DNA from 4 places in the Psychrobacter noctis genome. Region 4 is predicted to be linked to each of the others. Evidence: predicted binding sites of a transcription regulator. Region 4 holds the regulator's gene; each other region holds the start of a gene.
What was found. Region 4 encodes PhoB, which activates phosphate uptake and scavenging genes when phosphate is short. Its sites were predicted from a motif close to TGTCATNAANCTGTCATAA; they were not measured.
Positions count from the first base shown of each region.

Region 1: a site for PhoB is predicted at 1,146-1,164, ahead of pstS (phosphate ABC transporter substrate-binding protein PstS). Genes of this name have one in related genera too.
Region 2: a site for PhoB is predicted at 1,193-1,211, ahead of IEE84_RS09955 (porin). Genes of this name have one in related genera too.
Region 3: a site for PhoB is predicted at 829-847, ahead of IEE84_RS02320 (DNA translocase FtsK). Genes of this name have one in related genera too.

Region 1 covers NZ_CP061739.1:102,163-104,376, forward strand. The annotation lists gene thiC (phosphomethylpyrimidine synthase ThiC) at 1-550, opposite strand, end outside; TPP riboswitch at 799-943, opposite strand; gene pstS (phosphate ABC transporter substrate-binding protein PstS) at 1,237-2,214, shown strand, end outside.
Region 2 covers NZ_CP061739.1:2,388,930-2,391,143, forward strand. The annotation lists gene IEE84_RS09955 (porin) at 27-1,055, opposite strand; gene IEE84_RS09960 (malate synthase G) at 1,666-2,214, opposite strand, start outside.
Region 3 covers NZ_CP061739.1:548,915-551,128, forward strand. The annotation lists gene trxB (thioredoxin-disulfide reductase) at 1-351, opposite strand, end outside; gene IEE84_RS02320 (DNA translocase FtsK) at 899-2,214, shown strand, end outside.
Region 4 covers NZ_CP061739.1:2,799,465-2,801,678, reverse strand. The annotation lists gene asd (archaetidylserine decarboxylase) at 1-110, opposite strand, end outside; gene dtd (D-aminoacyl-tRNA deacylase) at 385-837, shown strand; gene phoB (phosphate regulon transcriptional regulator PhoB) at 950-1,654, shown strand; gene phoR (phosphate regulon sensor histidine kinase PhoR) at 1,713-2,214, shown strand, end outside.

The DNA of each region.
Region 1 (2,214 bases), 420 kb from region 4:
GTCCTGCTTTGGCGCGACGCGGTTTATCAATATGAGCAAATCTAAGGTTAGCAGTGCTGATATCGCGAGCACGTGCTTGTCCGTATGAGCTAGATAGGCCGCTTAACTGCTCTGTATCATTGCGTTCTGCGATCCAGTTCTCACGCAACTTTGGCAATCCACGTGTGAGGTCGATATCGACATTAGGGTCGGTATATACACCTGAGGTGTCATACACATAAAACGGTGGATTATGCTCACCGTCTTTATCTCCAGTACCGCCAACAGGCGTATCCGCCAAGCTGATTTCACGCATCGGTACTTGGATGTCAGGTCTTGAGCCTTCGATATAGACTTTTCTTGAGGCAGGTAAAATACGGTGTAGGTCGCGCGCATCTTCTTCGAAACGGGCATCACTTGCGGCACGGTGAGCAGGGGTTTTTAACGCATCTGCTTTTTTATCTGCCTTGACGTTGGTCGTGTCAGCAGCATTTGAGGCAAGCGTTGTGTTGTCGGCTGGGTTATGCGTTTGGGCTTTCGGTGCAATTGAGGTAGTGTCTGCAGTAGTCATATGCTGTCCTAGCGTGTTGGTTTTTGAATAAAATCAACACCGCCAGTATCTGCGGGGGTAAGCATCCATCATTTAGACAAATTTATATCATGAACCCACAACTTCGACCAAAAAATATCGTCGCGGATGGTGCTCATCAAATATTGGACGCAGCTTGATATCCTCTCTTCTTATCTGGTTATGCATCACGCATATCAAGACAGTAGTGACGATAAAAATGTATTTCTACGCGCCCTTTGTCATAAATAACAAAGTGCTTAAGACTTCCCTGCGTCGGTACTAACCGCATCAGGTTCGGCGGGTGATCTCTCAGCGAATGTATCAAGGCGACTACTTTAGTAAAGCAAGTTTAATAAAGTGAGCCAAAAATACACCGCACCCCGAGTCTGTCAGTGTTGTAAATCAGCCTTCATACTAACAAAATTATGTACCAACGGCTAATAGTATTTGGATACAAATATTCTGTGTCACGCACACAGTTCCATATTTTCATGAATAATTTTTCTGAGTGTTGATAGATGAGGATGCTTAGTACTACTAGGTTGTAGACAAATTATTCAAATATTATGTAAAGCGAATGAAGGATTCTAGAAGTTGTCATTAAACTGTCATAAAGATTTGGCAAGATAACACGCATATCACAAGCAATGCTTTTTTATACCGTTGTTAAACTTCAGGAGTCCTACATGCGTTATTCGTTATTAGCAGTGGCCGTCAGTTGTACATTAATGCTTACGGCGTGTAATAAGTCAACAGATACGGCGGAGCCAACTGCTGATACTAGCAGTAGCGCTGTGACAACAGCTGAAACAACCTCTCAAACAGCATCTTCTGCTACGTCAGATTTTAAATCTGCTGAAAATATCGCTATGAATATTACAGGTGCAGGTGCGTCGTTCCCGCAGCCTATCTATGCGAAATGGTCATATGACTACAATGCTGCGACCGGTGGCCAAGTCAACTATCAGTCGATTGGTTCATCTGGTGGTATCAAACAAATCCAGTCAAAAACAGTAGACTTTGGTGCTTCTGATGCCCCAATGACGCCTGAAGAGTTAGACGAAGCAGGTTTGATTCAGTTCCCAACAGTCATCGGTGGTGTTGTACCAATCGTCAACATCGACGGTGTTGAGCCTGGTGCATTGAAGCTAGACGGCACAACGTTGGCTGATATCTATTTGGGTAAGATTAGCAACTGGAATGACCCTGCAATTAAGGCGATGAACCCAGATTTGACCTTGCCAGATGCCGCAATCACAACGGTATTCCGCTCAGATGGTTCAGGTACGACGTTTAACTTCACTGATTATCTTGCCAAGGTTTCACCAGACTGGAAAGACACTGTTGGCGTTGATAAAACCGTCAAATGGCCGACTTCTGCTACTGGTGCAGGCGGTAAAGGTAACGAAGGCGTTTCAAGCTACGTAAACCGCATGAAAAACTCTATCGGTTATGTTGAGTATGCTTACGCTAAGCAAAATAAGATGTCACATACTGCGCTGAAAAACGCAGCTGGTAACATCGTACAGCCATCTGCTGAGACGTTTGCAGCAGCAGGTGATATCGATTGGTCACAACAAGAAGGCTTTTATAAAGTCATCACGAACTCTGAAACTGACCAAGCATGGCCTATCGCTGCTGCGACCTTTATCTTGGTACATAAG
Region 2 (2,214 bases), 410 kb from region 4:
TTTTTAAAATCAAATTCTAGTTGTTACTAGAATAAGTATTCTAGACCAGTACCAACTACGACTACGTCTGCATCACCTCTGGTATCCATGTATGGAACGTTATCAGCATTGTTTACGCCAGCATAGGCATGAGCAATGATGTTGTCTTTATACATGTATTTACCACCAACAACGATTTGGTCTGAATCAGCATTATCAAGACCATCTAAGTTGTCAGTTTTGTTGTACTGTGCATATACAGCTGCTGGATAAGCAAAGTTATTTAGACCCATCTGAGCGCTAACAACTAGACCTTTTTCATCTTTAGTACCGTAATCGTAATCACCTACTTGGTATAGCGCGCCTAGAGTGACAGGAGCGGCCATGTATTTACCTAGATCAACAGTCGCTGTACCACGGATGATATCACCATCGATGTTTTGGTCTTTATCGTAAGCAATACCAGCAGTGAAGCCAGTACCTTGGTCAAACAACATTGCTACACCGAAGCCTGCGTTGTCATTACCGTTTGCATCATCAGAGCTATACATTGCAGACAGTTGTAATGGTAGGCCATTGTATTTTGGTGCAGTCCAGATGACTGAACTGTTGATACGGTTACTATCCGCCATGTTTAAAGCACTAACAACTTCACTTTCATTTTGAGTTTGGCCTAGGTTATCCCAGTAACCTTGGTTAACAACAACGTTGTCAATACGAGCTAGGCTTGATTGGTTTTTACCAACACGGAACTCACCAAACTGCTTGTTTACAACACCAAGATACGTATCACGGTTACTGAAAGTAGCGTTATCACCATCGATGCTTGTACCGTACTCTAAACGATAGATAACATCAGTATTAGCAGTCATGGCTTCAGAACCTTTAAGGCCGATACGTGAAGCATGAGAGTTAATCTGTACTGTATCTTCGTCATACATGTTGCCAGCAGGGCCATCAAATTCAGCGTTCTCATAGTCAGCCGCTAAGAAAGCTTTACCGTATAGAGTTGGTGCTGCATTGGCTGCAGATACAGATAGGGCTGCGATTGCTGTAGCTAAAAGTAGTTTTTTCATGGGGTATCTCCACTTTACAATTGTAGTAATGAGCAAGCTATTATTAGCTGGCGCCCATAATGGTATCGTCACAAATCCTCAAAGATATAATGTGTAACTGGCTACCGAGATTAGTCAGAAACAAGTGTGGCGAAGTTCTATTACAGTAAGATGAAAAAAACCATGATTTACATAACTGGGATTAAAAAAGTAACTGCCATGTAATCTTTAGTTTTTATCCTTCCATTGCGTAACATCCGTTACCAAACTCATACTTCGAGTACAAGCATAACAACTTTGACATAATTTGCAACATATTTTTTTGCCTTTTCGATACATCTATTATCAAATAACAGACCCTTCATTTTATTTGAACGATTGTTAAAAAACTTCCGCTTACTCAATTAGATACGAATAATATTGGTTAATATGATTACTAATATTCTTAAATTTTTATAATAAACATCGAATAATAGTCCAAAATAAAGCGCTATTTACTAAAAAATAAATAGCGCTAACTAAGAAGTTAATAATCTATTTGAGCAAATTTATCAGTTACAAACGAGCAAAACTAACTAGCATACTTGCTCATCAAGTATGCTCAAATGCCTGTCATATTTAGTCTATTGTTCTAGGCGTTTGCTTTAAGATCCAAACGTGCTTGATGCAATAATGGCTCAGTATAACCACTAGGCTGCTCACGTCCTTTGAAGACTAAATCACAGGCTGCTTTGAACGCGTAAGAGCTATCAAAGCTATCTGCCATCGATTGATAGTCATTATCGCCTGCATTCTGCTCATCGACGACCTTGGCCATGCGTTTCATCGTATCCATCACTTGCTGCTCACTAACCACGCCATGATGCAACCAGTTAGCAATATGTTGGCTTGAGATACGCAAAGTAGCACGATCTTCCATAAGACCGACATCGTTGATATCAGGCACCTTGGAGCAACCAACGCCTTGATTTACCCAGCGTACAACATAACCCAAGATACCTTGAGCATTGTTTTCAAGCTCTTGCTGCTTTTCTTCGTCAGTCCAATCGGTATTTTTTGCTAATGGAATGGTCAGGATGTCATCCAAGCTAGCACGTTCGCGTGATTTTAGCGTGTCCTGTACATCAGCTACGCTCACTTGATGATAGTGTATGCTATGCAAGGTAGCGCCCGTTGGTGA
Region 3 (2,214 bases), 870 kb from region 4:
AGTTGAGATAATGAGTGCATCACAAGTATAGCTACCGTTGTTACCTGTCAATTGAAAAGGACGCTCGTTTAGGTTTACTTCGTTGATGTGATCGTAGACCAATTCAGTACCGAAGCGCTCTGCATGCGCTTTCATCCGTTCCATCAGTGCAGGACCTGTCAAATCATGCGCATCACCTGGCCAGTTGTCGACTTCGGTAGTGGTGGTTAATTGTCCACCGACTTCCATACCAGTAACCATAACTGGCTTAAGGTTAGCGCGTGCTGCATAGACTGCGGCAGAGTAGCCAGCAGGGCCTGATCCTAAAATAATGAGCTTTTCGTGACGTGGAGCAGTAGTGTCAGTTGCCATGAGTTGTTCCTTGCTAAATATACGAATTAAAAATGTAAGTTATAAATATAATAAAAGAGGAATATCAAAAGTGACTACGAATATGCTTCTTCTAATTGCTGTGTGATAATAACATAAGGGCACAGCGCACAAAGTGCAAGTTTGCTAAAACAAACACAGGTATCATTAGAATCAAAGAATAAATAACTTTGGAACATAAGTGCAAAAACAGAGACTATTTTATAGAATTTAGGCAGTACAGTTAGCCATGTTTTGCCACTATTGTTTCGCTAACCAGCTGTTTTCTTACGCAAAGTGTCTACTGATTCACTTTCTTACACGCTTTCTTGATAAGACTGTCGCCACTGCACCTATGTATTTGTTATTATAAGAAGTTATGCCAAGTGTAGTAGGAGCCAAGCGATAACGGTTGTTTTAAGGCTCTATGATCGGCACATGCCAAACAAACACTTCGCTCGGTACATTTATGTCAACACTTTATGTCAGCATGATTAGGCTTAGTCATGCATTGGCGACCATTTAGTATTAATAACAAGGCAGATCTTACGTGATATCAGCACCGCTTATTGAGTATTTAAAAAAGGGAATGTTTACCCTCCTTGGGTTAATACTGGCCGTTTATCTGTTTGTCATTTTGATGACTTATACAGGCAACGATCCTAGCTGGTCGCACATCAGTAGTGATATGACCACGATTAATAATATGGGCGGCGAGGCAGGCGCATGGTTATCCGATTTGCTTTATAGCTTTTTTGGGTTTGGTGCTTGGTGGTTTTTGGCATTTGTGGTTTATGAATCTATCTTGATTTGGTGGGAAAACAAGCCAACGTTTTGGCTCATGCGATTGGTCGCTTATGTGTTTTTGCTATTAAGTGCTAGCGCATTATTTGCACAATTGGTCTCTTTAGTTCAGCAAGTCACGAACCCTGACGCAATCGGCCTCGAAGGTGTCGCTGGTGGTATCATCGGGCTAGAGTTACAGGCGCGTTTGGCACAGCTGCTATCGCAGTGGGGGAGTGTGGTTTTCTTGGCAGTATTCGTTGTGATTACTGCTACGTTTGCCTTTAATATCCATTGGATGACGATATATCAAAAGGTTCGTGCACTATCATGGCTTGGCTCAGGTGTAAAAAGTCAGGATACTATCGACGCTACTGAACCGAGTATTGCATTACAAGGTGATAGCCAAAACTTAGATGAGTCGGTAGATAAAAAAGTAGAGCATGAGCAGCTGCCACTTGAGTTACAGTCTGCTGAAAATACTAGCGGTACTCAAGACGTCAGCAGTAGCGGACGTTTCGGTAGTGTATTGTCAGACTTTTTGGCAACATCAGGATTGGCAGATAGTGTCAAAGCCTCCGTTATCGCAGCAAAAGCAGCGGCGACACCTAATAGCTCAAAAGGTGAGCAGGTAGATACCGATACAGGCTCGCTTAATAACTCTACTGATAATACGGTTAATAGTACAGTCCAGCCATTAGTTTCAAACTTGACCGCACCTGTTGCTCGCAAAGTTGAGCCAAGCTTTGCATGGAATGATGCCAATACGGTCGATGACTTACTAGCAAGTGAGCAGATGGCTTACAGTGCCAATAGCACGGACAGTTCGGCTATGCCTGTACCTAACTATTCCCAAACGGGTACTAGTGCCACAGCATCGTTAGAGAAATCAGTGCCTACTACTGTGACGACTACAACGATGGAAGCGGTTGCTCAACCAGATATACATGATAAAGAATCATTAGCTCAGTCATCAATTTTTGAGTCAGTGCATAGCGATTTAGCCAGTCAGCCACTCATTGAACCTGCTGAGCCTAAAATCTCTGCGACAAATGAGACTGCAGAAGTAGATAAGTTGGCAGA
Region 4 (2,214 bases):
CGGATAAAGGTGCGTTTGACATAAGGGTGGCGACTGGCGGCCAAACGTCCAGCGACTTTACTGAGCTTTTGCTGCGGCACAAGCTGTTGTAAGGTGGTAAATACATTCATAATAAGGCTACCAAAATAAGGTGTAATGTAATAGGGGCGTGTTGGAAATTCGACCATGGCACTGACAGTGGATAAAATTGCGCCATACTACGTTGTAAATCTAGATAAGGCATGAGCATTATCGTCGTTTTACGCCTTGTCTGGAACAGTTTTAGCGATCCGCAGTACCTATTTGTGAATATCAAACACGCCCTAATAATAGTTAAGTTAATGACGGTATTTTATCATGGACAGCATATTATTGTATGGCCATAATCTGTTAAGGAATTAGTAAATGAAAGCACTCATACAACGGGTGAAGCACGCTAGTGTGGTCGTCGATCAACAGTGTATCGGTGAGATTGGGCATGGGGTATTGGCATATATTGGCTTGGGGCACGAAGACGATTTTGCCGCTGCCCAGCGTATGATTGATAAAATATTGACCTATCGCATTTTTGAAAATGACGATGATCCGGCCAAATTTGGTAAACTGGATAAAAACGTTCAGCAGGTTGCTGGTGGGCTATTATTAGTTTCACAATTTACCTTGATGGCAAAAACAGACAAAGGGCGCCGACCAGACTTTGGTGGTGCGATGGCACCTGCTGTGGCGCAAGCGTTATTTGAACAACTGGTCGACTATGCCAAAACTAAGCACCCGAACGTGGCAACTGGTCAGTTTGGTGCTGATATGCAAGTGTCGAGCGTCAATGATGGGCCGCTCAATTTTTTACTAGAAATCTGATTTTGGAGTGTCATCAAGCTGTCATAATTAATCCGTTTAATAGGTAGAGACTGGTGAGTATATATCGCCTTTTTACATGCTAGATTTTGTCCTCTAACACCGAGAATGTCCTATGTATAATGAGCAAATTTTGATTGTTGAAGATGAGCCTGCGATTCGTGAAATGGTTGTCATGACGCTAGAGATGGCTGGGTTTGATAGCTTGCAAGCGGCAGATGTGTCAGAGGCGCATCAGCAAGTGGTCGATCATAGACCGTCATTGATACTGTTAGACTGGATGTTGCCAGGTGACAAGAGCGGTGTGGATTTTTGTCGTATGCTCAAAAACGATGAGCTACTCTCTGAAATACCAGTCATTATGCTAACGGCAAAAAGTGAAGAAGACAGTAAGGTGCATGGTCTTGATGCAGGCGCAGATGATTATATGACCAAGCCTTTTTCGACTCGTGAGCTGATTTCTAGAATCAAAGCCGTACTACGCCGCAGTAGCGCGATGAGCAGCGACAAACCTATCGAAATTGGACAGTTAAGTCTAGATACTAAGAGTCAGCGCGTGACAGCTGCAGGTAAAATCGTTGATGTTGGGCCCACAGAGTATCGCCTATTGGCATTTTTTATGAGTCACCCTGAGCGCGCCTATACACGCACGCAGCTGCTCGATCAGGTATGGGGCGGCAATGTATATATCGAAGACCGAACCATTGATGTGCATATCAAACGTCTACGTAAATTACTGCGACCTTATGACTGTGATACATTGATACAGACGGTACGTGGAACAGGCTACCGATTTTCTAGCCTGATTGAGCCAAGTTAATCTTGTACATATAATGCCGCAGCAATATTGAGGCAGCGGATAGTGGTAAGGATAAAAAATGGACAAGATAGCGCCAGCACAAAGTGAGCAATCAGCTCTACTAGAGCAAATATCTACTCAAAGTACAGCGGAGCAACTCAAAAAAATCGGCAGTGCACTACGAGCCCTGCGTGATGCAGTGATTTTGCTCAATAATACTGACGGTTTAGAGTGGTGGAATCAGGCAGCACAAGACTTATTGCTGCTACAGCCAGAGGACAAAGGTCAAAATATTTTTGACTTTATTACTGTACCTGAGTTCCGCCAGTACTATGAAGGTACAACGATACCCAACGATGGCGTCCATATAGAATCATGGCGAGATCCTAGTCGCTACTTGAAGTGTGAACTGACTCCTTTCGGTGATGAAAAACTGCTGTTTGTATATGACGTGACCCGCCTGCGGCATTTAGAGCAAATGCGTCAAGATTTTGTGGCGAATGTCTCGCATGAGCTTAGAACACCATTAACTGTGATGATGGGCTATCTGGAAAATTTCTCCGATCAGCCAGATATGCCGC